DNA from 4 places in the Photobacterium sp. GSS17 genome. Region 2 is predicted to be linked to each of the others. Evidence: predicted binding sites of a transcription regulator. Region 2 holds the regulator's gene; each other region holds the start of a gene.
What was found. Region 2 encodes PurR, which represses purine synthesis genes. Its sites were predicted from a motif close to TNANGNAAACGTTTNCNTNA; they were not measured.

Region 1 (7,932 bases), 620 kb from region 2:
CGGCACCAGCGACCCCGATGATCACCGACTCTCCCCAGCCTTTGTGGCAGCATTCCAGGGCGGAACGCATCACGTTGACGTTACCGATACATTCAAACGAAAAGTCGACACCGCCGTCGGTCATCTCGACAATTACTTCCTGAATCGGCTTGTCATAATCGTTCGGGTTGATGCAATCGGTGGCTCCCAGCTTTTTCGCCAGCGCATATTTATCTTCGTTGATGTCAATCCCGATGATACGGCTGGCACCCGCCATGGTGGCGCCGATCACTGCTGAGAGACCAATTCCGCCCAGACCGAAAATGGCCACGGTATCGCCTTTCTGCACCTTGGCGGTTTTCAGTACGGCGCCCATCCCGGTGGTCACGCCACAGCCCAGCAGGCAGACTTCCTCCAGCGGAGCTTCCTTGTTGACTTTAGCCAGCGAGATTTCCGGGAGAACCGTGTATTCAGAGAACGTTGAGCAGCCCATGTAGTGATAAATCGGCTGACCGTCTTTGTAGAAGCGGGTGGTGCCGTCCGGCATCAGGCCTTTACCTTGCGTTTCACGGATCTTCTGGCACAGGTTGGTTTTGCCTGACAGGCAGAACTTACATTCGCCGCACTCCGGGGTATACAGAGGAATCACATGATCGCCCACGGCAACGCTGGTGACGCCTTCACCGACCATTTCCACAATACCGCCCCCTTCGTGGCCCAGAATGGCCGGGAAAATTCCCTCCGGGTCTTCGCCGGACAGGGTGAAGGCATCGGTGTGGCAGACGCCGGTCGCGACAATGCGCACCAGCACTTCGCCTTTCTTCGGCAGCATCACATCCACTTCTTCAATCGACAATGGCTGCTTCGGACCCCATGCAATAGCGGCGCGTGATTTGATGAATTTCTCTGACATGGTCGTGTTCTCTCCGTCTGAGTAAAGGGGTTACCCGTCTGTTATTCCCTGCGACTGCGACAAAAGCAATCGCTATAAAAATAGGTGATTTTCATGGCAAACGAGTGAGCGTGGCGAAATCCATCCGCTCACTGATATCTGGCTGTCAGTATATTTGTTTCTCGTGTGATGATAATTAGCTTAAAATGAAAATAACTTTTACTGTGTGGTAACAATAGACGAAATGTTTGGATGGGAAGGGGTCACCGAGTTTGCTTCGGTGGCAGAAACCGGCAGTTTCACGGGTGCATCAAGGCAACTTGGTATCTCTACTGCCCAGGTCAGCCGTCAAATCAGTGCCCTGGAAAACCGCCTGAATACCAAGCTGTTTTACCGGACGACCCGGAAAGTGTCGCTGACCGAAGAAGGTCAGTTGTACTACCGCCACTGCCGCCAGATTCTCGATAGCCTGGCTGAAGCTGAGCGGGCGATCAGTGAACGACAGGGTATGCCGCGGGGGCTGTTGAAGCTGACTGCACCGGTGACCTACGGCGAACAGTTCATCATGCCTTTGATTAATGACTTCATGCTGGAGTACCCGAGTATTGAAGTGACCATGATACTGACCAACCAGACTGTCGATCTGATTGATGGCGGTTACGATCTGGCGATTCGCCTTGGCCGCCTGAACAGCCCGTCGACGATGGTGGCTCGGCGACTGTCACACCGCACCCAGTTTGTGTGCGCCGCGCCGGAGTATCTGGAAAAGTACGGTACTCCGCACACTCTGTCTGAGCTGCGTCACCATAACTGCCTGATTGGCAATCACGATCACTGGCACTTTCAGGAAGCGGGGCGGGAGCGCAGCTTCAGAGTCACCGGTAACCTGCGTTGCAACAGCGGCAATGCCTTACGGGATGCCGCGCTGAAAGGGCTGGGGCTGATTCAGTTGCCGGATTACTACATCAGTGATGACCTTACCCAAGGACGGCTGATCCCTGTGTTGTCTGCGTTTCAGGAACCGGAAGAAGGAATATGGGTGCTGTATCCGCAAAACCGTCACTTGTCGCCAAAAGTGCGATTGCTGGTGGATTTTCTGGCCGAGCGCCTGCCGCGTCCCCGTCCGCTATGATGCGGTTCACCTTGATGTAAACTGGGATGGCGCGGCAGGTGCTGTCCTTGCACCTCGCATCTTGGCGGGGGTTGGGTATAATCAGCGCCCCATAAGCAGTTATCTTTCGGTAGACCAAGAGCCATGAGTGACCAGAACGCCTCGTCAAACGACGAAATTTTTATGCGCCGAGCCATTGAACTGGCCGCCCGGGCAGAAGCCGACGGGGAAGTCCCGGTTGGTGCCGTGATCGTCCACGAAGGACGGGTGATTGGGGAAGGCTGGAATCGCTCTATTACTCAGCATGATGCAACGGCACATGCGGAAATCATGGCGCTGCGTCAGGCCGGGCAAGTACTGCAAAATTACCGGCTGCTGGAAGCGACCCTTTACGTGACGCTGGAGCCCTGCCCTATGTGTGCCGGCGCCATGGTCCATAGCCGGATCGGCAAAGTGGTGTATGGGGCGCAAGATCCGAAAACCGGCGCTGCGGGCAGCATCATGAACCTGCTTAGTTATGAGCAGGCAAATCACCATGTGCTGATTCAGTCCGGTGTACTGGAAGTGGAATGCCGCGAGCAGTTGCAGGCTTTCTTCCGGCGGCGGCGGGCAGAGAAAAAAGCAGAAAAACTGGCCCGTCGCGCTGCGGAGCAGGCAACCGCTCAGCCAGACAGTGATAAGCAGAACCGCTCTTAGTGATGGATGGCCAGCAAGGCTTGTTGTCGCGCTCACCACAAGACCAACTGAATGGCACCGTAAAAACAAACAAGGGCTCAAATGAGCCCTTGTTTTCGTTGTGCCTGAGTGTCGTCACGCACCCGAATAAGGTGATAGCGTCTGAATGGTGGTGCGCCGGTGCGTGTGTATTTCTGTGCACAGCACCTTAGCACCTTGGACTTAACTGTGTCGGGTAACACAGGGTTACTCCGTACAACAGCTCAGGACAAAGTTACGATGCCGCCAGTGAATTTTTTTTCGAATGTTGGCATGCAGGCGTTTACGGCGAGTTGCCGAGACCGCCATCCGCGTCCTCATTCGGTCAAGGGCTTTTTTCTTCGAAAACTGCATAGCGCCTCCTGCAAATATTTCTCTCCTGCCATACGGACTGTCCCGGTACGCAGGCTCCTTTTTCTGCAGTATCAGCGAAAATGATTGGGCTGTGGACCAGAATTATCCCGTATTGCTAGCGTGATCTCACTGAACTTGCTGTTTTTCATTGAAAGTGAAGGTCACGCGAGGGGGCTGGCCTGGGCTGGCTGTCGTCATGCAGGTTACAGCGCTTTCAGGCCGCTAGTTTCACCAGACACTAGCGTTTCCTGCCAATAACGTCATCAATTGCCGTTTGATTTTCCATGGCAGGTCTGAAACTGGCGAATGGCCGGTAACCCCATTAGTTACTGGCCGTTTTGTTGGTGCTGATGTCCGGCAGCTCATCTGACGGTGTAGTGGACGGTGGCGGCGGAACGGGCAGCGCGCTCTGGCTCTCAGAGACCGCTGGTGGCTGGATGGTGTTCAGCCCGTCCACAATGGCTATGTCATCGGTTGGCGGCAGGCTGTGTGCCTGCTCATAACCAATAATGCTCTGGTAATAGCGGCGGATGTTTTCCACGTAGTTCAGGGCTTCATCACCACGGGCATAGCCGTAGCGCGTCTGGGTGTAGAACTTACGCTTACGTAGCAACGGCAGCCGCTGTTTGACATCACTCCAGGCATCCGGGTTGCCGCCTTGTGATTTGGTCAGGCGACGGGCATCCATCAGGTGACCAAAGCCAACATTGTAAGAGGCCAGGGCAAACCAGACTTTCTCATGGTCTTCAATGCTGTCCGGGATCCGGGCGATGATTTTGCGCAGGTATTCCGTGCCGCCACGAATGCTCTGCTCTGGATCCAGACGATTCTTCACGCCTACAGCCTTGGCTGTCGGCAGGGTCAGCATCATCATGCCGCGGACGCCGGTCGGTGATACCGCCTGCGGATTCCAGTGCGATTCCTGATAGGACAGGGCGGCGATCAGGCGCCAGTCAAATTCCCCGGAATACTGCTGGAACAGATTTTTCCACTCTGGCAGTTTGTGATCCATGGCGCGCAGGAAGGCGCGGGTGTCAACATAGTCGAACTTGTCCACGTGGCCGAAGTACTTCTCTTCCAGTTTGGCCAGTTCACCGCTTTGTTTGATGTCGCCGAAGAATTCAATCAGCAGGGCATACAGGCTGTCGTCGTGACGCTGATTAACAAACCAGGCGATAGGTTCGTCTTCCGTCAGCTCTAATGCGGTCGCGATGTCCGGGTAAATCCGCTGGTTCAGGGCGACATCAACCGAGTCTGCCATGGTGTAGTCCAGCTCACCTTCCGCCACCTGGCGCATCAGCTCGTCACTGTCGGTTTCGACAACGCTGTTCCAGGTCAGGGTAGGGTGCTGGAGTTTGAGGAGGTGAAGGGTCTTTTCGTGGCTGGAGCCTTTCACGACGGTCAGCACACCTTTGTTTTCGGCCAGATCTTCGATGCTGCGCGGTCGCCATTGTCCTTTTTTATAGACCACTTTCTGGCTGGCGTAGTAGTAGGCCGGAGCGGCACGGAAATCGGCCAGGCGGTCGGCGGTCATGGTCAGCCCGGAGGCCAGGATATCCACATCGCCGCGCTTGAGGGTCGGGAACATGTTCGACAGGCTCAGCATCGGCTTCATTTCCAGCTTCACCCCCAGTTTTTTGGCAAACCGGCGGGCAAGCTCGTAGTCCAGCCCGGTCGGACCATCGCTGCCGATGTAGTAGGAAAGCTGGTTATTGAGGGTGCCGACTCGAAGAACACCGTTTTCCCGAATACGCTCCAAATCTGTACGCGGAGCTTCCTGCCACAAGCAGCCGCTCAGAAGCAGGGTGCTTAGCAGTAAGGCTATGATATGTCTGACAGTGGAATGCGTTCGGAGATTGCTCAATTAACTATGCTCTCAGTATCTATCGGGCGTCCTTTATACCAAAGGTCATCAAATACGCAAAATCCTCGCCTGTATGACAGCAGTTTTTTGCGGTATGGGTATCCTGACAGGCTGTCAGAAAGGTCGGGCAGTATACCCGAAACCGGGGATGAGAATGAGGCATTTTCGTGGTTTTTTCGCGTGATCGAAAAAAAAACACGCAAACGGTTGCGTCAAGTGTTACGTCACAAAAAGATTTCCCTTATACTACGCCCCATCGCGACAAACTCGCCTCGTAAAATGCTGGCAAACGAGGTGGCATTGACGTAATTATCCCGGTCTTCGACGGGGATTAGGCCAATATCACCTTCATTCAACTGCTAATCGAGAGACGTACGCACATGGAAATTTTGCGTGGTTCACCCGCACTGTCTGAGTTTCGCGTTAACAAGCTGCTAGAGCGCTGCCGCGAATTAGATCTGCCTGTGTCAGGCATTTATGCTGAGTTCATGCACTTTGCTGATCTGTCAGCGACGCTGAACAAGGAAGAGCAAGACAAGCTGGCCAGCCTGTTAACTTACGGTCCGACGATTGCAGAACATGAGCCTTCCGGCCTGCTGCTGTTGGTGACACCTCGTCCGGGCACCATTTCTCCTTGGTCTTCCAAATCTACCGACATCGCCCGTAACTGTGCCCTGAGCCAGGTTAAGCGTCTTGAGCGCGGTACGGCCTACTATGTTGACACCACGGCATCTCTGACAGATGACCAGCTGTCAGCCCTGAAAGGTCTGCTGCATGACCGCATGATGGAAGTGGTATTTACGGATCTGGATGCGGCTGGAGTACTGTTTACGCAGGCTGAACCAGCCCCGCTGAAAAGCGTGGACATCCTTGCCGGTGGCCGTCAAGCGCTTGAGGAAGCAAACGTTACCCTGGGTCTGGCACTGGCGGAAGATGAAATCGACTACCTGGTGGACAGTTTCATTAAGCTGGGCCGTAACCCGAATGACATCGAGCTGATGATGTTCGCGCAGGCAAACTCTGAGCACTGCCGCCACAAGATCTTTAACGCGGACTGGACGATCGACGGGGTTGATCAGGCCAAGTCCCTGTTCAAGATGATCAAGAACACCTATGAGCAGCACGGCGACTACGTGCTGTCAGCTTACAAAGACAATGCCGCCGTTATGGAAGGTTCCACGGTGGGCCGTTTCTTCCCGGATGCGACCTCCCGTCAGTACCAGTACCATCAGGAAGACGCACACATTCTGATGAAGGTGGAAACTCACAACCACCCAACGGCTATCTCGCCATGGCCAGGCGCATCAACCGGTTCAGGCGGTGAAATCCGTGACGAAGGCGCAACAGGTATCGGCGGTAAGCCAAAAGCCGGTCTGGTGGGCTTTACTGTATCGAACCTGCGAATTCCGAACTTTGTTCAGCCATGGGAAACCGACTTCGGCAAGCCGGAGCGTATTGTCAGCGCGCTGGATATCATGCTGGAAGGCCCGTTGGGCGGCGCCGCATTCAACAATGAATTCGGTCGTCCTAACCTGCTGGGTTACTTCCGTACGTATGAAGAAAAAGTGGCATCGCACAACGGTGAAGAAATTCGTGGTTACCACAAGCCAATCATGATTGCCGGTGGTATGGGTAACATCCGTGCCGAGCATGTGCAGAAGAAAGAGATCCCGGTTGGTGCCAAGCTAATCGTGCTGGGTGGCCCGGCGATGAATATCGGTCTGGGTGGTGGTGCCGCTTCTTCTATGGCCTCTGGCCAGTCGGCCGAGGATCTGGATTTTGCGTCAGTACAGCGTGAAAACCCGGAAATGGAACGTCGTTGTCAGGAAGTGATTGACCGCTGCTGGCAGATGGGTGATGCCAACCCGATTGCGTTTATCCATGATGTGGGCGCGGGCGGTATCTCGAATGCCCTGCCTGAGCTGGTGAACGATGGCGAGCGTGGCGGTAAATTCCAGCTGCGTGACGTGCCGAATGACGAGCCGGGCATGAGCCCGCTGGAAATCTGGTGTAACGAATCTCAGGAACGTTACGTGCTGGCTGTGGCGGCTGAAGATATGGACGTGTTTGATGCTATCTGTCAGCGCGAGCGTGCCCCGTATGCGGTGGTGGGCGAAGCGACTGAAGAGCGTCATCTGACACTGGAAGACAGCCACTTCGACAATACTCCAATCGATATGCCGATGGATATCCTGCTGGGCAAGCCGCCTAAGATGCACCGTGACGTGACCACGCAGAAAGCAGAAGGTCAGGCGATTGATCGCAGTGGTATCGATCTGGAAGACGCGACCCAGCGTGTACTGCGTCTGCCGGCTGTGGCCGAGAAAACCTTCCTGATCACCATTGGTGACCGTACGGTAACTGGCCTGGTGGCGCGCGATCAGATGGTTGGCCCATGGCAGGTTCCGGTAGCGGACTGTGCGGTGACTGCAGCGAGCTACGACACGTATCACGGTGAAGCCATGTCGATGGGTGAGCGTACGCCGGTAGCACTGCTGGACTTTGCGGCTTCCTCCCGTCTGGCTGTCGGTGAAGCGATCACCAATATTGCCAGCGCCGATATCGGTGATTTGAAACGTATCAAGCTGTCTGCCAACTGGATGTCTGCAGCTGGTCACCCGGGTGAAGACGCCGGTCTGTATGAAGCAGTGAAAGCGGTGGGCGAAGAGCTGTGTCCGGCGCTGGGTCTGACGATTCCGGTCGGTAAAGACTCCATGTCAATGAAGACCAAGTGGCAGGATCAGGAGCAGGAAAAAGAAGTGACGGCACCGCTGTCGCTGATCATTACCGCGTTCGGTCGTGTCGAAGACATCCGCAAGACCGTAACGCCACAGCTGCGTACTGACAAAGGCGAGTCAACGCTGCTGCTGCTTGACCTGGGTTGCGGGAAGAACCGTCTGGGGGCGACTGCCCTGGCACAGGTTTACAAGCAACTGGGTGATGCCCCGGCAGACGTGGACAGCCCTGAGCTGCTGAAAGGCTTCTTTAACGCGGTTCAGGCACTGGTCCGTGATGAAA
Region 2 (7,932 bases):
ATCCACCAGTTGCCAGTTTGGGAGGGCCTGAACAAAGGGGCCGTAAAGCAGGCCACTTTGTTTCATCGAGCGGAAGTTTTCGCCGTTAATCCAAACCAGATCCACGCTGCCACCGGTATTCTTGCCCGCGGTTTTTTCAGCCAGTAGCCGTTGCGTGGTTTCTGCGATATCGGCAACTTTGACATGGCGTAACTCGACACCATAACGGGCGCGAAGCTGGCGATCTGCCCAGCGCAGGTAGTCATTGATCTCCTGGCTACCGCCCCAGGCGTTAAAGTACACAACCTGTCCCCGGGCTTGCTCGACAATCTGCGGCCAGTCAGAATCTGATGGCAATGCGGCGTTGTCGGCAGACGCCGTGGCAGCCATTGTGGCCCCCGACATTGCACTCGCCAGTGTGAACGTTAAACCTGTTAGAAACGCTTTCATTGTTTATCCTTACTTGAATTTTTCTTGTCCCTTGTTTTTACTTATCGCTGAACGCGCCATCGGCATTGCGCTTAATCGGCGTATTTTCCGAAGCCTGAGTATCGCTGTCAGCATCTGTCGGCCGGGTTTCTGCGGATTCCGGGCTGATTGGGCGATTATCGGTCACTGGGGGCGATGTCTGGCTGTTTACCGCGTTTGATGCGTGGTTTTTCTCATGGCGCATCCAACGGTGGTATTTTTCGGCCAGTGTCAGGAGTCCTTGTGGCGCATTTGCCTGCTTCCAGGCGCCGGCGGTATATTTGACGGCTTCACTCATAGTTGGATAAGGGTGCACCGTTCCCAGTATTTTGTTCAGACCTAATCCGTGGCGCATCGCCAGCGTGAACTCGGCCAGCATTTCACTGGCCTGATGGCCGACAATGGTGACGCCAAGAATTTTATCTTTCCCTTTTGGGGTGATGACTTTAATAAAGCCATGGTCCTCGCCATCGGTGATGGCCCTGTCAAGGTCGTCAATACCGTATGTAACAATATCAAAATCAATACCTTGCTGCTTGGCTTCTTTTTCATTGATGCCCACGCGTGCCACTTCCGGCGAAGTATAGGTCGCTGCCGGCAGGACAGAGTAATCCGCCTTGAATGTCTTAACCTGACCAAACAGGCCATTGACGGCGGCATACCATGCCTGATGTGCTGCGGCATGAGTGAGCTGATAAGGGCCAGCCACATCCCCGACGGCAAAAATATTGGGGTATTTGGTTTGCAGATAGTCATTCACAGCCACAGTACCGCGTGAATTGACGGAAATGCCCAGCTCTTCCAGTCCGAATCCGCTGACATTGGCCACACGGCCCAATGCAAGCAGTACGACGTCAAATTCGACCTGTAGGTTTTCAGGTTGAGTATTTGTCTCACGATTACCAGGGGCATGGGTATGAGCGGCTGCCATTGCCTCTAACCAGACTCGTTGAGTATCGGTTTCTGCCATAGATAAATCAGGTGTCTGCGACTCAGACTGCGGTGGTTTACAAGGGGATACTTCGAATTTCACTGCCTTGTAGCTGGTGTAAACGGTCACGCCATCCTGCACCAGACTTTGCTTGATCAGTCTGGCGGCATCCTGATCTTCACGGATCAGCAACTGATCCGCCATCTCGACCAGTGTGACCTGGCTGCCCAAGCGACTGAAACTTTGGGCCAGCTCACAGCCGATCGGCCCGCCACCCAGTACCAGCATGCGTTTTGGTTGTTCCGTCAATGACCAGATCGTATCAGAGGTGAAGTAGTGTACATTTTCCAGCCCCGGAATGGACGGCACCAGAGGTCTGGCACCGGTGGCAATCACTATGTTGCGGGTTGTAATGCGCTGGCCGTTTACCTCAACTTCCCACGGAGAGCGGATCCGAGCCTCGCCAGTTATACAGTTCACACCAAGAGCAGAATAACGCTCCACACTGTCATGGGGTTCAATCCGGTTGATAACGTGGCGTACCCGTGCCATCACCGCGGCAAAGTCAACCTGAGGAGCGGTGGCCTGAATACCAAACCGACTCGCGTTGTTGATTTCAGACATGGCATGCGCGGCTCGAATAATGGCTTTTGACGGTACACAACCAGTATTCAGGCAGTCGCCGCCCATTTTCTCTTTCTCAATCAGGGTCACTTTAGCTTTTACGGCGGCCGCGATATATGCACTGACCAGTCCGCCAGCACCTGCACCGATAACCACCATGTTCTGATCAAATTGTGCGGGTTTCGTCCAGTCGGCGTAAAGTCGTTGACGACTGATGATGTGCATGACTGCTTTGGCTGAAAATGGGAAGACACCGAGCAACATCAGAGACACCAATACCGGCAGGGAAATAATCCCGCTCAGGCTCTCAATCTGACCTAATTGGGTACCTGCATTCAGGTAAACAACCGTTCCCGCCAGCATGCCCAACTGGCTCACAACATAAAATTTTCGGGTCGTGATAGGGGTCAGCCCCATCAGCAGATTAACCAGGAAAAACGGAAAAATAGGAATCAAACGCAGTGTAAACAGATAGAAAGCCCCATCTTTTTTGACTCCGGCATTGATGGCGCTCAGTCGCTTACTGAAACGGCTCTGCACCCAGTCATGCAAAATATAGCGACTGAACAGAAATGCCAGTGTTGCGCCGATGGTGCTAGCGAACGACACCAGCAACAGACTCCACCAGAAACCAAACAAGGCGGCCCCCAGCAAAGTCATAATGACGGCCCCCGGTAGGGAAAGCGCGGTCACGACCACATACACCATAAAATACAGCACACTGGACAGCAGTGGCTGGGCGAGGATGGTATCCCGCAAAACCTGTTGCTGAGCCTTGGCATGTTCAAGCGTCAGGTATTGCCCTAAATCGAGGGCGTACCACAGTACAAACAGCAGGCTGACCAGCAGGATCGTGATAACTTTCTTTTTATTGATGGCGGGCTTTTTGTCCACCACAGGTTTATTCGTCATAACGGCTTCCTGTTAGCATCCTTGTCGGCCTGAACGGTGTTTGTGGTCGGAGTTGTGTCAGATTCTGAAGCCGAAGGCTGAATGGGTAGCGAACAGAAGCCTTGCTCTGGTACATCCAGCGCAGTATTGAACTTGGCCGACAAGTTCTGGAAGGCAATCAGGGCAGTGAGCTCTACTAAGGCATCTTCGTCGAACCACTGTTTAAGACTAACCAGCATGGAATCCGTGACTCGTTGCCCGGTGACAGTGACGGCTTCCACATAGGTCAGAACGGCATGTTCACATTCATCAAAATGCTCACTTTGTTGCCAATGTGCCAGCGCTTTGATTTTCTCGACAGACTGGCAACGTTCTGCCAGTCGCATGCCGTTGGCATCGACACAGAAGGCACAATCATTGAGTTGGGAGACCCGGACACACACCAGCGAGCGAATCACCGGGGAGAGGGGAGAAGAACGGCGATCCAGATAACCAAAAAATCCGGCGACCAGCCAAAATAAAGGCGGACGTCTACCCCACAGTAAAGCAGGATTCAGCACTTTGCCGAAGTGCCGCTGTTGGAGCCAGAGCAGGGGTCTGATCAGAACGGAGTAACGCTTTTTAGCCGAAATACGCACAGGAACCTCTTTTTCGTCGGTGTGTCGTGTAACTGTCTGAGTCCAATATAAAGATCATGGATCATTTTATCGGTAAATATCAGACAAAGACCTGATAAAGAGGTAAAAAATTTCAGTCGCTAATGAAAATAGCAGAAATCAGGATTGATCGATGGAAATTCGTACAGGAATGGATTGCGGCTGGTTAGCCACCTGATTGCGACTGCTTGGTGCATCGGTGATCAGAATATAGCCACAAGCGATAATCGGGGCGACAGACAACAACATGGTTTTACCAATATGGTAATTACGATACCAATACTTTCTAGCGCGGATTTTGAGGAGTAGTCCCCAGACGAATAAAGTGACGTTTAACACGGTAATCGACAGTAACACATCATGCATAGCCACCGGTGAAGCCACTTGTTGGCTGACCAATAAATAGACAACCACAGGCGGAAGCAGGCTAATAAGAACCACCGCTCGCATCAGGCGTGGCCATTTGCCAAACTTATCCTTGAACATCTGTTCATTTTGTCCTGGGAAAGGTTGGGAATAGTTCATATAACCTCCGGTGTTTTACATCCGGCTAATTCTACAATTGCCCTCATTGAATAAAAGTGTGTTGCCGAATTAATAAGCAGCTTTGTGAGTTAATTCAATGTTTGACAGGGAATGACATTATTCTGTCATTGCAGAGCCAAAAATATGTTGGGAATAAAAAAGAGATCCGAAGATCTCTTTTATATGTGTTAGGTTGCGATTAACTTAATTTCGCAAGAAGTTCTGAGCGCCGCTCTTTCGGGATAACAGACCAGTGCTTGCCACTGATTGCTCCTTCCAAAGCCCACAGTAAGTCGATACTTACTTCGCCTTCATGAGTGCTCTGTAGCGCTTTATACGCATTCAGGGCACCGGCTTCGTACAGCTCATCCACTGTGGTTATTCCGGCTTTTTTCAACATCCTCTCATTCGCCAGGCGAAGATTGGGTAAATCTTTGATTCGATTGGGAGAGGTGTTATTTTTTATTTCTTTATCTGCTTTAGCGGCAGATAAAGACAATTTCGCCTGAGCCAGAATTTTATCAGTATCGTCCCACCACTCTTCAGGAATGGCATAATGTTTGGTTACAACAGGAAAGCCACGTTTCTTATATACATAAGGTTTCATTCCTGCGGATTTATATTCCTTTTCATTGTCGGCATTCGCCCGTAAATGCAGTTTGTCATTTACCACGAGTGCAAACATTGTTTCGCCAGAAAATATGCCAAAGCCGCCAAACATTGAGCGTGATTTGACGTTATCGAAATTATTAAAAAGGCGTAATGAATCTTTGAGTACTGGTTTGTCCATGCGTCTTCTCGGTGAATTGTTACTAGGTCACCTAACAACGAGCGAGGATTCAAGAATAGCAGAGTTGTAAAACGAACTGTCAGGGAAAAGTGAAATTATTTCCTGATGTTATCTGCTATATCCATCGGCAACCCCGCTACCATAAGTTGACTGCTTTAAAAATAAAACTGCCTACTCTTAGGCCGGAAGCTTTGCGTCCCTACCTTTCGATAGGTTTGCCTTGTTCGTGACACCTAAAGCATATCTCAGAAGATTATTTTGAACTTGCTCCCAACTTTTAAAGTGTGATATTGCTCCCAGTAATATCTCACAATTTTTATAGTGATATACTTCTAATGTTGTGAATTTATTACTGTTTAAGTCAAAAGTGGTACAAAAAAACCGGAGATAAAAATCTCCGGTTTGTCATACATTTGTCATCAAGTTATGCATATCAGCTGTTCAGGTTACGCACTGATTTGCGAACGACCAGTTCTGGTATCATTTCAAAAACCTGATGCTCGTGTTCTTTGTTCTTCACGCGATCCATCAGAATCTCAACCGCACTCTTACCCAAACGGCGTTTAGGCTGGTGGATCGTGGTCAGTGGCGGTGAAAAATACGGTGCCAGGTCGATGTTATCGTAGCCAATGATCGACATATCGTCAGGTACACGGATACCGGCTTGCTCAAATGTACTGATCATGCCCATCGCCATGATGTCATTGAAGCAGAAAATCGCGGTTGGACGCTTTTCCATTGCCATAAATGTGTTGGCCGCTTTTACCGCAGATTCACATTCGAAGTCACCTTCCAGAATCCAGTCTTCATTGATGTCTAGTCCGGCTTCTGTCATTGCCTTGCGGAAACCTTTCAGGCGTTCGCGACAGGCCGCTTTTTCTGCGTGGCCAGTCAGACAGCCAATTTCCTTATGACCGTGCTCAATAAAGAATTTGGTTGCCACGTAGCCGCCAAGTTCAGCATTGTCCTGAATTTTATCGGTGTGCGGGCTTTCCGGACCCCAGTCCATGATCACCATCGGCAGATCTTTCTGGCGCTCCAGCAGTTCCAATAGTTGCTCGTCAAGATCCGAACACATCACCAGCAGGCCATCTACCCGTTTTTCGGCCAGCATACGCAGGTAATCTCTTTGCTTTTCCAGGTTACCTTCGGTGTTACACAGAATCAGCGTATAGCCTTCACCGTAGCAATATTCTTCAACGCCGTGGACAACTTCAGCGAAAAACGGGTTGGTCGATTTGGTTACCAGCATGCCGATGGTGCGGGTTGTATTGCACTTCAGGCTTCGTGCTACGGCACTTGGTGCGTAGTTCAGCTCTTCAACCGCCGCGAGAACTTTCTTCTGTGTTGCTTCAGCCACGAAGCGTGTTTTGTTGATCACGTGTGAAACGGTGGTGGTTGAAACACCAGCCATACGTGCAACATCTTTAATCGTTGCCATAGTTATTCTTCTAGTGAATGGGTCCGCAGACCTTTAAATTGAATGCATTACCTAAGAGGACAGTGATGAGTTGCGATGTCAGGGATGCCATTCACTATTCTGTTAGGTGGAATTACCAGAAACGCCAAAAGGCCGCATCTCGAACGGGCGGCTTCATCTCTGATAACAAAAAATCGTACCCGCGCTAATAAAACGCGTTGCATGGATCATTTGCATTGTTTAATCGCTTGCGATCACATTTTACTGAGTGTGGCCAATAGTGCAATGTTTCTGGCCAAAGTCATGGATATTAATTGACAGTTATCAATATTTTGCTTGTAACAAGGCTCTACGCTGCAATTTATTGTTATGGTAATAACTTGATTTGAAACAAATTTAATATCCTGCAATAAATCAGTTTGCATGGAATAAAAATACCGGTTGTGCTTGCTGCGCGACAACCGGTACTAATTTCGCTCAATCAACGATGTTTCCGCTCTTATAAAACCGTGGTCTTTTCACTTGAAGCGGCGTTATCACTCTGCTTCACGAGGTTTGATTGATAGTAATAGCGGCTCTGTTTTCTGCCTTTTTTCTGTCTGCGTTTTCACCGGCCGGTAACACGACAGGGTAGCCGTCGACCGGGTGGTGGCTGATGCATACCGGCCAGCCATATACGGTTTCAATGAGCGATTCGCTTAACGCATGCTGCGGGCTACCATCTGCCTGGATTTTGCCGTTGTTCATGATAACTAACCGGTCAGCGTACTGAGCAGCAAGGTTCAGATCATGGATGACGACGATGACCGCCGCGCCGGCCCGAGCCATGTCTCTGGCGACGCGTAACGTGTTGTGCTGATGCGCCAGATCTAACGCTGAGGTCGGTTCATCAAGCATCAGAACGCACTGTTCGCCCGCCTGACTTAATTGTGTCAGCACGCGGGCAAAATGAACCCGCTGTTTTTCTCCGCCGGATAAGGTCGGGTACAGACGTGAAGACAGGGCAGTCACGTCTACCTGCGCCATTTTTTCACTGGCAATTTTTCGGGTACGGGCCTGCGAGATATTGAGAGGCAAAGCCCCCAGAGCCACCACTTCTTCAGCCGTGAAGGCAAATGTCAGACTGCTGTGCTGCGGCAGGATGCCGAGATGCTGAGCCAGCTGATGGGGTGGCCAGTTTTGTCGGTTGCGGCCGAAATAGCAGATTTCCCCTGGCACGCTCCGTTCACCACACAGAACTTTCAGCAGGGTACTTTTCCCTGCGCCGTTGGGGCCTAACAGTGCAGTCAGCTCGCCTGAGCGAATGTCGATCGAGAAGTCGTCCAGAATCACTTTGTCGCCCAGACTGAGGTTCAAACCCGTGACGCTGACTGCTACGGGCTCTGTTACCACAATTGGCTTTGTTACCAAAGACGAGCGGTTGGCCGAATCTGCTGGCTGGCGTGCAAAGGACGAAGCGTTCACGGTTGTTGGATTGTCACTCATGACAGTTTGCCCTTTTGCTTAACTAACAGTGTGATGAAAAATGGCGCGCCAATTAACGCGGTGATGATGCCAACAGGAAGCTCTGACGGTGCCGCGACAACGCGCGCCAGCATGTCAGCAATCAGGAGCAGTAAAGCGCCAAGCAAAGCGGACAGCGGAAGCA
Region 3 (7,932 bases), 800 kb from region 2:
TTCAGAAACTGTTCCATACGCCTGACGGTTAACGTATGCGCCACCGCCAAACGGCCCGCCTATGCGAACAGTGCTACCCGACTGTTGGTCTGCGACCGCGGGTAATACGGACTTGACTCCTTGAAGACTCAGACCAGCGACGCGAGATCGTCAGCCTGATTGCTATCCGTGTCACCGTTACACCGAATCTGGTGCCAGATTCGGCTCACGTTGATGTTGATCAGTCTTATTGATTCATATCTCAATATTTAAGAGACAAACTGAAACAACCGTAATGTGTTTGTGATGGTGCCCTGACATCATACCAAGAGCGCCTGACTGCCACCATGAAAGTTACGTTTCCCAGCGTGGACAATGTGTTTACCCCAAGAATAAACACGCACAACTTTCAGGGTTAAAATTCAGCCCTGGTAGTCAGGAAAAAAACCGCTCCACCAGCCACTGATAGGCAATGCCGCCGATATACACCCCGACGATTCCCATCACGCCGGACAAGACAGGAGGGGCGGGAATGGGCAGCTTAATGGCTGAAAACACAATCCCAACAATAAACCCCGCCAGTAACGCTAAAAGTACTTCACTCATCTTCTTGCTCTCTGTCTAAAACAGCACAAGAAGAAGTGTAGTCTGCCCGGCAACGAATGTAATGCTAGCAAAGGAAATGAGCAGAAACCGGAGCGCAATCGATTTTATGGCACGTCATGGAAACAGCCATTTCGATGTTTACCCTATCTGTTGAACTTCAATACCTTCACACAAGCCCCCACTTGGCCTTGAAACGGCAAGCCCTGACAGCACTCGCTGATAATTGCCGGCACCTCAGATTAGGGACGAGTAGAGACAGGTGCATTTCAGAAAATGGCACGCTTTAACGAATCAGGTTCAGAAACAGACGGAGACAATTACAGCCCGAAGGCGGATAACGCTCTGACTGGCGTAATGCCGAAAGCGCTAATGAAGCACAAGCCGTGGGAGAAAACAATGATGGTGAGGTATCACCGGGATGAGAAGGACGGAAAACAAAAACGCCGCAGACAGTGCTGCGGCGTTGTCGGTAATCTGACGGGGAATTACAGTGACATACCCACGAACAGACCAGCGATAGTTGCAGACATCAGGTTAGACAATGTACCTGCAGCAACCGCTTTCATACCGAAGCGTGCGATGTCGTGGCGACGGCTTGGAGCCAGACCACCCAGACCACCCAGCAGGATCGCTACTGAAGACAGGTTAGCGAAGCCACACAGTGCGAAGGAGATAATCGCTTCAGTCTTAGGAGACAGTACCACTTCCGCCCCTTCCGCCAGGTATGGCGCAAAGTTCAGGTAAGCAACGAATTCGTTCACAACCAGTTTCTGGCCGATGAAAGAACCGGCAATAGTGGCTTCTTCCCATGGCACACCAATCAGGAACGCCAGTGGTGAGAACACGTAACCCAGAATCAGTTCCAGCGTCAGCTCAGGCATACCGAACCAACCGCCGATACCACCTAGCATACCGTTGATCAGCGCGATCAAACCGATGAATGCCAGCAGCATCGCACCTACGTTCAGTGCCAGTTGCATACCAGAAGATGCACCCGCTGCCGCAGCATCGATAACGTTAGCAGGCTTATCATCACCCGTTGCCGTTGCGTCACTTGCCAGCTGCTCAATTGGCTCTTCAGTTTCAGGCTTGATGATTTTCGCGAACAGCAGACCACCCGGTGCTGCCATGAAAGATGCCGCGATCAGGTATTCCAGAGGAACACCCATTGATGCGTAACCCGCCAGTACACCACCCGCTACAGATGCCAAACCACCACACATAACAGCAAACAGCTCAGACTGAGTCATTTTTGGTACGAACGGACGGATAACCAGAGGCGCTTCCGTTTGACCAACAAAGATGTTAGCTGTTGCAGACATGGATTCCGCACGAGATGTGCCCAGTGCTTTTTGCAGTGCACCACCCAGAATGTTAATTACAACCTGCATGATACCCATGTAGTAAAGCACGCTGATCAGTGCAGAGAAGAACACGATGACAGGCAGAACACGCAGGGCGAAGACAAAGCCACCGCCACCAAATACTTCAAACATTTTGTCTGAAGTCAGGCCACCGAATAGGAAGTTGATACCGTCATTACCGTAGGAAATAACGTTAGCAACCGCGGTTGACATGCCATACAGCACATCACGGCCAACAGGTACATACAGAACAAATGCACCCAGAATAAATTGGATGGCAAATGCACCACCAACAGTACGTAGATTGATAGCTTTGCGGTTATCAGATAACAGCACTGCCAGACCCAGCAGTACCACCATCCCAACCAGGCTCATAAACACGCTCATAGTTTATGGCATCCCTTTAAGTTAAGTTTGGCGTCTCGACAATTCGGCTCAGTTAAGAGTCCGGCGCATTATACTCATGCGGCGCCGGATAAAATAATGCCCGCTTCACAGTTTGCAAGGAAAGAGATAGCAAGCTCAGCAGCAAACGTGAGTGCCATCACAAAACATTAGAGCTTTTACGCAACCGTTAGCGCAATCGTTTTTAAATCTGTGACGCCCGTTCAATGGGGAATATGAAAAAGTTCAGCTGTGGTTAAGGTGATGACTTTTTCGATCTCCTCCCGGGGCTCCGATCGCAGCGTAACCAGCGCATCCATCACCGCAACCAACCGGTCGGGACGATTCGGCTGGCCCTGAAAGCCGGCCACCGGCATATCGGGGGCATCGGTTTCCAGCAACAGTGCCGACAAAGGCAGCTGCGCTATGGCGGCACGCGTTTTCTTTGCTCGCTCATAAGTGATGGTTCCCCCGACTCCGATTTTCAGGCCCAGATCAATCATCTGTCTGGCCTGCTCCAGACTGCCGCTGAAAGCGTGATATACCCCACCGGCGACCGGCGGGATCTGCTTGAGCAGCCGCAACAATTCCGGGTAGGCTTTACGGCAATGCAAAATTACCGGTAAGCCGTAATGGTTCGCCAGCCTGAGCTGGGATGACAGTAACGTAAGCTGTTGATCACGATCGACCTCTGCAATGGCAAAGTCTAGTCCACATTCACCCACCGCTACGCAGTGTGACCGATTTTTTGCTCTCAAAAGTGATTCAGCTTCCAACTCTGCCGCCAGTTGCCGCTCGGCGGCAACGGTATGATCTGCACTGAAAAACGGGTGCAGACCGAGGGCAAAGTACACCCCGTCTTGCTCCGTGGCGAGCTGACGTACCGCCTGCCAGTTGCGCACCCCCACCGACGGTATCACCAGTTTGTTCACCCCGGCCTGACGCGCCAGCGCCAGATAATGAGCCGGGTCTTCACTAAATGGCGCAAAATCAAAATGGCAATGGCTGTCTATCATCCTGGTATGCTCCCGCCTGCGGCTGCGAATCTCGGCATCGCAGGCCAAAGTACCGGCCAGAGCGCCTCTGGCCAGCGGCTGTTATCCGTTGGCATCTGATTTTGCGCTGTTGATATGTGTCACAGGCTGGTCACAGACCTTGGAACCGATACCTGCATTAACATTAGCATTGGCATCAGCACCAATATCGGTATCGCCAGCATGGGATGGCATGGTGCCTCCCCGACACGCCGTGCGGCGTTGGTCAGGATGACGCGGATCATCTTCATCGTAACGCACTGGCGCACAGCAGCGGCGGTTCTCCGGAACCAGCCCCATTCTCTCGCACCAGCGATCGTACGCGGCCACCCAACGTTTTATTACCCTAATCATACTTCTCATCCTGCTGTACTGACTTGGCTATCATGACGATCATACTACGTCCCGAGGCCAGAATGGTACGGTGCGGATAACGGGGAGCCTGATTGATCGGGTAAATGTCATCCGGGCTCTGTTTCGCCGTGTTAATCACCACATGCCATTCGCTGCTGTCGCGATCCGGCAGAGTAAAAGCCAGCGGATCCCAATAAGCATTGCAGACCACATACAGCTCATCCTGGGTGATGGGGTGATACACCGTCAGCGCCAGAGAATGCGAATGTTCCGACCAGTCCGGTTTATTCGGCTCCACCCCGTGCCAGCGGATGTTGACGTTTTCCACCACAGAGCTGAGAGAGCGGTGCATGTTCCAGTCGAGGGTCGGCTCTGCCCGCCGAATTTGCCCCAGCAGCGTCACAAAGCGCAGTAAATCCTGATTTTTGTCGACCAGGCTCCAGTCAAACCAGCTGATTTCATTATCCTGGCAGTAAGCATTGTTATTGCCCTGCTGGGTGCGGCGCACTTCATCCCCCATATTGAGCATCGGCATCCCGAGCGACAGGTAGAGCGTGGCCAGCATGTTCTTGCACTGGCGATGGCGCATCGCCTCCACTTCCGGCAGTTCGGTCGGACCTTCGACTCCGTAATTGCTCGACAGGTTATGGTTGTCGCCATCCTGGTTATTCTCGCCGTTGGCCCAGTTGTGCTTTTCGCTGTAGCTAACCAGATCATTGAGGGTAAAACCGTCGTGGGCACAGATAAAATTTACCGAGCGGTGCGGAGAATGCTGCCGTCCGCAGTAAATATCCGGGGAGCCCAGCACTCTTGAGGCAAAACGGCTGACATAACCGTTGTCTCCCCGCCAGAAGGCACGCACGTCATCGCGGAATTTTCCGTTCCATTCATTCCAGCGATCGCCGATGAACGAGCCCACCTGATACAACCCGGCCGCATCCCAGGCTTCGGCGATGATTTTGGTGCCGCACAAAATCGGGTCAGAATCGATAGACCAGAGCAGCGGCGGCTCTTTCATTGGCTGGCCGCGACTGTCACGCGCCAGCACTGACGCCAGATCAAACCGGAAGCCGTCCACCCGCATTTCCGTCACCCAGAAATGCAGGGCATCAATGATCATTCGCCGAAACACGCTGTGATTGGCATTGCAGGTGTTGCCACAGCCACTGTAGTTGCGGTACTGGCCGTTCTTTTTATCAACCAGGTAATAGGCACCATTCTGCAGCCCTTTGAAGCAGAACGTCGGCCCGTGTTCATCGCCTTCCGCGGTGTGGTTAAACACCACATCAAGAATCACTTCAATATCGGCTTTGTGCAGCTCCCTTACCATAGTTTTGAATTCATTGATGGCACTGAGCGGATCATTGTCCACGCTGTAGCCAGCATGCACCGAGAAGAAATTGATGGGGCTGTACCCCCAGTAATTCGGGTGGCCGTCCGGAGCATCGCTGACATCAAACTGCTGCACCGGCAGTAACTCTACCGCGGTGACGCCCAGCGCTTTGAGATAAGGGATCTTTTCAATCACGCCGGCAAAGGTGCCGCGTTTGTCTGCCGCAACGCCGGAGTTCGGGTGTTTGGTGAATCCACCAACGTGCATTTCGTAGATAATGGTCTCGGTCAGCGAATGGCTGGGCACGGGCACGCCCTGCCAGTCAAAACCGAGCTGATCGACCACCATGCTCTTCATGCAGGCGTCCATATTGCCGCCCGGACCAATTGCCCGCTCGCGGCGGTAGTTGTTACCAAAGCAAATGGCCTGACTGTAGGGATCAATCAATATCTTGTCTTTATCAAAACGCAGCCCTTTTTCCGGCAACCAGGGGCCATCTACCTGGAACCCGTAAATCTGGCCGTGACCAATGTTACAGACAAAAATAAACCAGTAATGGCCGCGTTTATGCCGCAAGGGATTGAGTTCAAACGTATGGCTAGGGCACGTCGCATCGGCATCCTCAAACAGATGCAGCAAAACCCGGGTAGCGTCTTTGGAATAAAGGCTGAAATTAACCCCGCTTTCCTGCACGCTGGCCCCCAGCGGGTGCGCTTCCCCTTGCCTGGTATACACCTCACTCGCCGGTGCGAGTGCCCTTAACTGCGTGTCTGCTGCAATGGCCATGTGCCGTCTCCGTGGTTGTACCGTTCGAATGGTGTCAGCCATCCATCAAATCATATGCACACAAAAGAATACTAGACACAAATTGATGAAAAAGGGGGACTTTTCACAAAACGGTGGCGTACCCGTGATTGTGGTACGGAACGGGGATACTGACGCCACTAACAATGCAGACAATGCAAATAAAATTGAGAAGAAAAGGGGTAAAATAAGCGGGCATAAAAAAGGCCGCCACAGATGTGACGGCCTGAAAGCCAGCGTCATCGCCCAAGGGCGCATGACGGCCCCGATCAGTGCTCGCGGGTCGCGCGGAAGTCGACGTCCGGGAAGCGCTCTTTGGCCAAATTCAGGTTCACCATCGTCGGCGCGATGTAGGTCAGGTTATCGCCGCCGTCCAGTGCCAGGTTAGACTGGTTCTTACGCTTGAATTCTTCAAACGTCTTGCTGTCGCCACACTCAACCCAGCGTGCTGTTGCAACGTTAACGCCTTCGTAGATAGCTTCAACGTTGTATTCCGCTTTCAGGCGGGCAACGACCACGTCAAACTGCAGCACACCCACCGCACCCACGATCAGATCGTTGTTTTGCAGCGGACGGAACACCTGTACCGCGCCTTCTTCAGACAGCTGAACCAGACCTTTCAGCAGTTGCTTCTGCTTCAGAGGATCTTTCAGACGAATACGGCGGAACAGTTCTGGTGCAAAGTTCGGGATACCGGAGAACTTCAGCGACTCACCTTGAGTGAAGGTATCACCGATCTGAATCGTACCGTGGTTGTGCAGACCAATGATGTCACCGGCAAAGGCGTTTTCCGCCCGGGCACGGTCACCGGCCATGAAGGTTACTGCATCTGAAATGCTCACCTGCTTGCCGATACGCACGTGGTTCATCTTCATGCCCTGAGTGTAAGTCCCAGATACCACACGCATGAAAGCAATACGGTCACGGTGTTTCGGATCCATGTTTGCCTGGATCTTAAACACAAAGCCGGAGAATTTTTCTTCGGTGGCAGACACTTCACGCTCGTTCGCCTGACGTGGCAGCGGCGCAGGTGCCCACTTCGTCAGTCCGTCCAGCATGTGGTCAACACCAAAGTTACCCAGAGCCGTACCGAAGAACACCGGCGTCAGTTCGCCTTTCAGGAACATTTCCTGATCGAACTCGTGGGACGCACCCAGTACCAGTTCCAGCTCCTCACGCAGCTGTTCAGCCAGTTCAGTACCAACAGCGTCATCCAGTTCAGGATTGTCCAGACCTTTGACGATGCGTACTTCCTGAATGGTGTGGCCCTGACCGGTCGCGTACAGGATCGTCTCATCACGGTGGATGTGGTACACCCCTTTGAACTCTTTACCACAGCCAATCGGCCATGATACCGGCGCACACGCAATGTTCAGCTCGCTTTCCACTTCATCCAGCAGCTCCATCGGGTCGCGGATGTCACGGTCCAGTTTGTTCATGAAAGTGATGATCGGCGTATCACGCAGACGGGTTACTTCCATCAGCTTGCGGGTACGATCCTCAACACCTTTCGCTGCGTCGATTACCATCAGACAGGAGTCAACGGCAGTCAGGGTACGGTAGGTATCTTCCGAGAAGTCTTCGTGTCCCGGGGTATCCAGCAGGTTCACCAGACAGTCGTTGTACGGGAACTGCATGACCGAGGTGGTTACCGAGATCCCACGCTCTTTTTCCATTTCCATCCAGTCGGATTTAGCGTGCTGGTTTGAGCCTCGACCCTTAACCGTACCGGCTTTCTGAATCGCGTTTCCGAACAACAGTACTTTTTCAGTGATGGTGGTTTTACCCGCATCCGGGTGAGAAATGATCGCAAACGTACGGCGTTTGCCCACTTCAGTAAGAAAAGACATAGCGTTGATAATCCTGTGAGAGATTTCAAAATCGAATGGCAGCATGCCGTCACCGGGCGCTTGCTACCGAGCTCCATATAGCGTGCCTGATCAAGCCTGTGACCAGACGCCGTCCTCTGCCTGCGCAGATATGAGGATGGTTTGTACAACAATCAGTTACATTGTTTTTCCTCTGCGGTGCCGCGTGACGGATAATGTATGGGAGCGATAAGAATGGCGGAATT
Region 4 (7,932 bases), on a different replicon from region 2:
TAAAGAAGAAGAGCCGCAGATGGACATGAATTCCCTCGGCAGTATGAAGCTGAATAAAGAAGAGGTGAAGCATGTTGCGCCGACTATTGCGCGCTCGTCGGTGTTCGGTTTTCTGGTTGGTGTACTGCCGGGTGCTGGTGCAACTATCGCCTCTTTCCTGAGTTACGGCATGGAGCGAAACCTGGCACCAAAAGCGGAGAAAGCGAAATTCGGGAAAGGCGCGCTTCGCGGGCTGGCAGCACCGGAGTCAGCGAACAATGCGGCTTCTACTGGTTCGTTTGTCCCTTTGCTGACACTGGGTATTCCTGGGTCAGGTACCACTGCTATTATGCTGGGAGCGCTGATTGCTTACGGGATTCAACCGGGCCCGCGTCTGTTTGTCGATAATCCGGATGTATTCTGGTCGGTGATCATCTCGATGTACTTCGGCAATCTGGTACTGCTGATTCTGAATCTTCCGTTGATCCCTTACATTTCTAGATTGTTGGTGATCCCGCGTCCGATTCTTATCCCGTTGATCCTGTTCTTCTCAATCACAGGGGTATATCTGGTTAGCTTCAATGCGTTTGATATTCATATGATGGTTATCATTACCGTGATTGCGACATTCCTGAAGTTACTGAATTTCCCGATGGCACCGATGCTGCTTGGCTTTATTCTGGGGGATATTCTGGAGAAGAACCTGAGTCGATCACTGACCTTGAGTGACGGTAGCTACTCTTTCCTCTGGGAGCGCCCACTGACACTGTCGATCATGATCATCGCGGCGCTGGCACTGCTGATGCCGTTGGTAACTGCGGTGCTGGAGAAGCGCAAGCAAAAGTCTGCTCAGGCGACCTTAACGGAACTGAACGATGGCGAAGCCAGGCTCAAAGCGGGTGAATAAGCTGTTGTTCAGACAAGCCCTTAAGAAGGTATACACATTTAAAATCCCGGTGACTTGCCGGGATTTTTTATTGTCGCTACACTCCGTTGATTTATTGGGATGGAGCCTTGCTAAAAGGCTTTTTCCTTACCGACTCAGTCCTTGTTAACGCTTTCGGGAGAGTGTCCAGTGACCCATGACAAAGCCAGCCAAATGGTGATTTTTGATACCTTATTGCAGGCCGGAAGTTTTACCGCTGCCGCCAAACAGCTGGGTGTCTCGACCTCTCATGTCAGCAAGCAGTTGGGCGCGCTCGAAGAAGCGTTGAACGTAAAGCTGCTGCAGAGGACGACCCGGACATTTACTCTCACCAATGCGGGGCAGGAGTTTGCCATTTATGCCCGCCAGGTTGTAGAAGCCGTTAATAATGCCACGGACTCTATGGCGTTCGAGCGTGATGACGTGGCCGGGGTGCTGCGTCTAGGGTTATCCCAGTCTTTCGGCACCATGCACATCATTCCCGCCATTGAAATTCTGCAGCAAAAATATCCGGAACTGCAGGTTGAGCTGAGCTTGTTTGACCATCAGGCTGATATGCTGGCTGATGGGTTGGATCTTTGGATCACCAACTATGAAAATATTCCGCAGGGCTATGTTGCACAGCGACTGGCTGATACTCGCTTTGTTGTTGCTGCATCACCAAAGTATCTGCTGAAGCGAGAAGTGCCATACCACCCGTCAGAGTTGGTCAACCACAATTGCCTGACTTATCAGAGCCGACAGCGAAACTACAGTTGCTGGGAGTTTGCAAAAGACGGTGAGGCTACCACGGTGAATGTTTCCGGCAATTATCGGGTGGATCTGGCAGAAGCCGTACGAGATGCCGCCGTGGCTGGGTGGGGGGTAGCTTATCTGGCCACATACTTGCTGCGCGATGAGTTTCGGGACGGTAAGTTGATTCAGTTGTTACCTGACTGGCAGGCAGCGCAACGTATGCCATTTTACGCGGTTTATCCGAGCCGTAAGCATTTGCCGCGCAAGATCACGGCGGCGATTGACTTCTTCAAACATCACATCGGCGAACAGCCTTACTGGGATAAAGCGCTGATGCCTTGGGTTAAGCTTTGAGGCCGTGATCCAACCAGATACGAAAATAGCAAAGTGAATGACAAGGATGGGCATCCTACGATTAAGAGCTATTTCTAGGCTCGGCTTTTAGTACGAGACTTTTCAGCATATTCGTATCAGTACAAAACAGGCAGTGGTTAGAGTAAATACAGGTCAGTGTGGTTTTTTTCAGCAGCTCCCTGAAAAGATTGTTCGCGCTGACAGAAATATTTTTTCCATATGGAAAAAATTTCCTTTGGAACTCCAATATTTTCAATACTATCAATTTGTTGAAGACTCTCGACAGGTGAGGTAAGAAACTCAGTAACAAACCGGCAGCAAAAGGATCTTGAAGGCAAACCTTTGCGCTATAGAATGCGCCGCTTCTTCATTGAACGTAAGGTTTTACTATGTCTTCCCTCTTCGGTATTGCTGCGATTCTGCTGTTTGCATACCTGCTATCGACAGATCGCCGGAATATTCCGCTGAAAACGGTCAGTCTGGCTTTCACCCTTCAGGTGTTGTTTGCCTTACTGGTGCTTTACGTACCCGCCGGTAAGGAAGCACTCAGCCAGGTTACTTCTGCGGTCTCCAGCGTAATCGATTATGGTCAGCAAGGGATTTCATTTCTGTTTGGTGGTCTGGCTACAGGCAGTGTCGGGTTCGTTTTTGCCGTTAATGTTCTTGGTATCATCATCTTTTTCTCCGCTTTGATCTCTGCCCTGTACCATATCGGTCTGATGCCAAAAGTCATTAATGTGATTGGCGGCGGGCTGCAACGTTTTCTGGGTACCGGACGTGCCGAATCGCTGTCGGCCACCGCGAATATTTTTGTCGGTATGGTAGAAGCGCCGCTGGTGATCAAACCGTATTTGCAAAAAATGAGTGATTCTCAGTTTTTTGCTGTCATGACCTGCGGTCTGGCCTCTGTAGCCGGCGGCACGTTGGTGGGGTATGCCTCTCTGGGTGTTGAACTGAATTTCCTGATCGCTGCCGCGTTTATGTCAGCACCGGCAGGTTTGCTAATGGCAAAAATGATGGTTCCGCCATCCGCTGAACAGAGCGGGGATGACGAAGTAACCTCGGTTGAGATTCCACGCGCCACCAACGTGGTGGAAGCGCTGGCGGATGGCGCAATTGCAGGCCTTCGTTTAGCGGTGACCGTTGGTGCGACCCTGCTCGCATTCATCAGTGTTATTGCCCTGCTGAATGGGTTACTGGGAGCGGCCGGTGATCTGTTCGGTCTGTCTCTGAGTTTTGAAAAGTTGCTGGGCTACGTATTCGCGCCGGTCGCTTTTTTACTGGGTGTTCCCTGGAATGAAGCCAGCATTGCCGGCTCACTGATTGGCAATAAGATTGTGGTCAATGAGTTCGTGGCATTTATTCAGATGATGGAAGTGAAAGATCAGCTGAGTGAGCACTCTCAGGCAATTGTGACTTTCGCGCTGTGTGGTTTTGCCAATATTGGTACGATGGCCATTTTGATTGGCGGCCTTGGCAGTATGGTTCCTGAACGTCGCTCATACATTTCTAAAATGGGCTTCCGTGCAATTGCGGCAGGCGTACTGGCTAACCTGATGAGTGCTGCGGTGGCCGGAGCCATTTTGTCTTTCTGATTTACACCGCTCCAACCCGTTAATACGTTAAACCAGAAAGGGCCTTCGGGCCCTTTTTTGTGCCTCTCGAACGGGTGTTGAGCCGATAGGCGTTCGCAAAGCCTGCTGGATTAAATGATTACGTTATGTACTTAGATGAAGTAGCTAATCAGATGTAGTAGCTATTCTGATGGAGTAGCCGTTCAGATGGGGACAGGGAGCCAGGGCTTACGTCTGCCACACTGTAAATCGTGTCAGCTTACCGTTCAGCAGTATGTCTCAAACCAGAGGCTCCAACAGTGAAAATATAATCTGTGTTGCATATTTCCTTTTAAGTAAACTTAAAAATTTACTTAATCGATGGGTTTTGGTAGCGTGAGTATTAAGAAGAGCTGCAACAGCGTTGTGGAACGAACCGTGTGCTCCCAATGGGTACCGGTTATCTGATACCACCTTGCGTTAATGAGGTTGAATCGGGGCCTGTGGCTCAATCAAGACAGAGATTAATGCGGAACGATGAAAAGGATATCTGGATGAAAGTTATTGCTTTTGCTGCAACAAACAGCACGACATCTATCAACAAACAACTGGTTAGCTATGCGGTATCGCTCCTCGGTAATGTTGAGGTGGAGCTGCTGGATCTGAATGACTATGAAATGCCGCTATACAGCGAAGATCGGGAAAAAGCGACGGGTCACCCAGAACTGGCCAAGCAGTTTTTGAACAAACTGAATGATGCCGACGCCATTATCATTTCATTTGCTGAACATAACGGATCTTACTCTGTGGCTTATAAGAACGTTTTTGACTGGTGTTCTCGTATTCAGCATAAGGTGTATCAAGGCAAACCTATGGTACTGCTGGCAACGTCACCGGGAGCGGGTGGTGCACAGAGTGTACTGGCGGCGGCAAATGGCTCAATGCCATATTTTGGGGCTGAGGTGAAAGCGTCCTTGTCAGTACCGAATTTTTTTGACAATTTCGACACCGAAAACCAGCGCATGATCAATCCTGAATGGGATGACCGACTACATTCTGCAATGCAACAACTGTTAGCCTAATGCAATTCCTGTCACGCTGTTGTGAACGATGATCACGACATAACCGTTCCAGGTGTTGGATGCTGAACTTTAGCGGCTGCTTTGATTCACCCCCTCAGTTTCATCTGTTGACGGCGGTGATGAATAGCAGCCGTTGGTATAAAGAGCAGCAATCCATAGTCTCGAATTACGACAAGAGGAACGGGAAAATATAAGAACTATTTTATATGTCATATTTTCTCTTTGTTATTTTTAAAAGTTAAATAATTACAACTACCGTTGATTCAGTCACACTCATTACAATAAATATATTTATCAGAATGCGAATTGCTTCTTATTTGACAGTTTATTTCAAAAGGTTTCAAAATATTTTAAATTATTTACTTTTATTTATCTGTCTGAATATTAAGGATTTTAAACCAGTTTCTTCATACCAAATGACTAACTCAAACATCATTGTGGCCAAATATTGCTCAGTTGTGTGTTGAGACTTTTAGTCAACCTTATATAATTCCGCCGTAAACAACACTGTTTTATACGATAGAGTTTTAAACACTATTCCCCATTTTTATTCCAGCTTGTCAAAGCGGAAGGTCGTTCTTTGCCTGCGATTTGGAATCCATTATGAAATTATTGAAATTACACTTGCTGCCTGTTTTAGTACTCGGCCTGACCGCCTGTGGGGGAGGGAGCGGAGATGACACACCTTCGCAACCTACAGTGGACAGCGGATCACGTGCTCCGCATGGATATAAGATGACGCTGAATATTGATCAGAATGATCTACAGGCGCTGCAGAACGTGAAATATGCCTCCAATGGTGGTGCGGGGATCTCTACGCCGGATAATTTCAAAAAATAGGTAATATGATGAAAAAATTGATTATTGGCTCGGCAGTATTGGCTGTCTGCACGCAAGCCAATGCGGCTCCATCAGTTCAAGGTTATTACCAGGCGAAAGAGCTGATTACGTATACCACGGAAAAAATTCAGCAGAACAAAGCGGAATTTTTCATGCTCGACTTTGCATTGACGAAACCGGCTCAGTCACAACCGCTGTGGATTACCTCCAATGATGCGTTGGGATATTTCCAGGCTAACAATACTGATGTAAACGAGGATGAGTTTACGCGGATTTTGACTAAAGTCAGTCCGAATGGTCTTCAGGATCAGTCTGTCTGTCGGGTCGATAGTCAGGGTACTCAGGTTGCTTATTTTGCTAATGGTCGTGATAACTGCTCCGAACATTATGAGCAGCAGCCAATGGCTATGAGTAAAAAAGGCAACAAAGTGTCTTTTATGCGTCGTTGGGATTTCGACAATAATCAGCCGCATTTTGATATTCAAAGTTACGATTACACTGATCAGTCTGAAACATTGACCCTGGACTATCTGCTGCAATTTGAAGGGCGCTGGATTGGTACAGTTGTGCGTATAAACAAAAGCGAAACAACTCTTAGTTCAGGGGAAAAGACACCCACATACGATGTGGCTAGTTATGGGTATTCCGGCCCGCGATCAGGAATACTCTCAGGTGGCGAAAGCTTACTTTACAGTGAAACGCCGTACTATCTCTCAGACAGTGAAGAAGATACTGCGCAAGGTTCGTCGGCAAAACATTTAGTTAACACCCGTTTCTATACCGTCAGCCTTGTGGATGCGGACTATCGTGGGCGCAATCTGGTTACCACAAGTCCGACTTACCAGATCAACCGGGATTTCGTAAAAGCATATACTCTGGAAAATGGAAAAACGGCGTATTTTGTGTCTGATCCGCAAACGTTCCGAATAGATCAATCGCTGACAGGCCCTTACGACAGCGGGGTATATATGGATGAAACCCCGTATGATCCTGAACGAGGCACAGATGCTGCCAGTAGCGGCGAATGGGTAAGCCATGCGTTCAATAACACGCACCATCTTGTTAGTTTCAGCCCGACATACTGCATGATAGAAGATATCGCCAAGGATCGCCCGGTGACCGCATATCTCACCCAAGACGGAACAGGTTCATGGCTACCGTCAATGTATGATTGTAAGCAGCATGAAAACGGGACGGTGCCGAAAGTGTATACCCATTTCATCAACAGCAACGGCGATGAGTTTCCGGTGACGGCATATAAACAGAGTGCCAAAGATATTTTGTATGTGCGTAATCAGCATCCACAGGGAGAAGAGGAGCTGTTGACACCTAATGAGGTAACTCAACTGGTAAATTCATCCCGTTATCAGGAACTGAAAGCTGAGTTGAGTCAGCGATTCCGTTGGTCGGAGCCATACAGTATTCTGTATTAAGACGCGTGCGGAGATTAAGTCAGAAACAAAAAAGGTCGCCGAGGCGACCTTTTTTGTACGTCTGTTTTACGGACTCGGCATGCCGGATTGCTTGGCACCTAATGATTGTCGAACTTGTACATCCGGAAAGTGCCTCCGTAATGGCTCAGGCGGCTGTTTCATCACTATATAAGTCAGCAAATCCGATACCATTGATGGCGCATTGTTCATCAATGTCAGAGAGATCACCACTCACACCAACTGCCCCCAGTACCGTTTTACTGGCATCTCGAATCAGCAGACCGCCGGGTACCGGCACCATATTGCCGTGAGCCAGAACGTTTACGGCAGAAATAAACGCGGGACGAGTGTCTGCATCTTGCGCCAGCTTACGTGATGAGCAACCCAGCGCCAGCGCTCCCCAGGCTTTTGCGATGGCAATGTCCGGGCGCATCATGCTGGCCCCATCCTGCCGTTGCAGAGTGATCAATTTTCCTCCGCTGTCGAGCACCGCGACGGTAAGTGGCGCGCAGTTGCACTGTTTACCGGCCTGAAATGTGCCATCAATAATGGCTAACGCTTGTTGTAGACTTAAACTTCCCATGTTAACTCCTGATTTTTGTTAACTTAGGCTGCTCCTTTCAGCAGCGCATAACTTGGTAGAGTCAGGAAGTTGGCAAATTCGTCAGCTGTAGACAGTTTATAAAAAAGGTCAGCGGTTTCTTCAAACCGTCCGGCAGCATAACGAGGCTCACCAACTTCCTGTTTTATGGTATCCAGCTCTTGGTAGAGCCAGGTGTGAAAAAGTTCTGCGGTAAAACGCTGGCCATCGTCCAGCGTTACGCCGTGATGGATCCATTGCCAGATATTGGCGCGGGAAATTTCTGCTGTCGCAGCATCCTCCATCAGGCCGTAAATTGGCACGCAGCCCATGCCCTGAATCCAGGCTTCGATGTAGTAAAGGGCGATGCGAATATTTTTTCTGACCCCAGCTTCATCTCGGGAACCCTGGCAAGGCTGGAGCAGTAGCTCGGCAGAAATCGGGCTTTCCG

Region 1: purL (phosphoribosylformylglycinamidine synthase) is a predicted target of PurR. The motif match lies at 5,110-5,129, and genes of this name have one in related genera.
Region 3: PGW97_RS02920 (NupC/NupG family nucleoside CNT transporter) is a predicted target of PurR. The motif match lies at 2,513-2,532, and genes of this name have one in related genera.
Region 4: PGW97_RS18695 (NupC/NupG family nucleoside CNT transporter) is a predicted target of PurR. The motif match lies at 2,324-2,343, and genes of this name have one in related genera.

The regions. Positions count from the first base shown of each region.
Region 1 is NZ_CP117517.1:805,801-813,732, forward strand. Features, by position in the region: gene PGW97_RS03605 (S-(hydroxymethyl)glutathione dehydrogenase/class III alcohol dehydrogenase) at 1-892, opposite strand, end outside; gene PGW97_RS03610 (LysR substrate-binding domain-containing protein) at 1,116-2,003, shown strand; gene tadA (tRNA adenosine(34) deaminase TadA) at 2,127-2,678, shown strand; gene mltF (membrane-bound lytic murein transglycosylase MltF) at 3,373-4,914, opposite strand; gene purL (phosphoribosylformylglycinamidine synthase) at 5,295-7,932, shown strand, end outside.
Region 2 is NZ_CP117517.1:1,427,770-1,435,701, forward strand. Features, by position in the region: gene PGW97_RS06310 (ABC transporter substrate-binding protein) at 1-369, opposite strand, end outside; gene PGW97_RS06315 (FAD-dependent oxidoreductase) at 467-2,878, opposite strand; gene PGW97_RS06320 (carboxymuconolactone decarboxylase family protein) at 2,911-3,531, opposite strand; gene PGW97_RS06325 (hypothetical protein) at 3,670-4,074, opposite strand; gene PGW97_RS06330 (TfoX/Sxy family DNA transformation protein) at 4,274-4,864, opposite strand; cyclic di-GMP riboswitch class I at 4,988-5,094, opposite strand; gene purR (HTH-type transcriptional repressor PurR) at 5,298-6,305, opposite strand; gene PGW97_RS06340 (heme ABC transporter ATP-binding protein) at 6,831-7,769, opposite strand; gene PGW97_RS06345 (FecCD family ABC transporter permease) at 7,766-7,932, opposite strand, start outside.
Region 3 is NZ_CP117517.1:632,753-640,684, reverse strand. Features, by position in the region: gene PGW97_RS02925 (XapX domain-containing protein) at 415-585, opposite strand; gene PGW97_RS02920 (NupC/NupG family nucleoside CNT transporter) at 1,071-2,336, opposite strand; gene PGW97_RS02915 (TatD family hydrolase) at 2,558-3,349, opposite strand; gene PGW97_RS02910 (hypothetical protein) at 3,431-3,721, opposite strand; gene glgX (glycogen debranching protein GlgX) at 3,714-5,840, opposite strand; gene prfC (peptide chain release factor 3) at 6,128-7,708, opposite strand.
Region 4 is NZ_CP117518.1:509,745-517,676, forward strand. Features, by position in the region: gene PGW97_RS18685 (tripartite tricarboxylate transporter permease) at 1-886, shown strand, start outside; gene PGW97_RS18690 (LysR family transcriptional regulator) at 1,055-1,993, shown strand; gene PGW97_RS18695 (NupC/NupG family nucleoside CNT transporter) at 2,383-3,588, shown strand; gene PGW97_RS18700 (NADPH-dependent FMN reductase) at 4,101-4,628, shown strand; gene PGW97_RS18705 (hypothetical protein) at 5,232-5,468, shown strand; gene PGW97_RS18710 (porin) at 5,477-6,901, shown strand; gene PGW97_RS18715 (GlcG/HbpS family heme-binding protein) at 7,047-7,484, opposite strand; gene aceB (malate synthase A) at 7,508-7,932, opposite strand, start outside.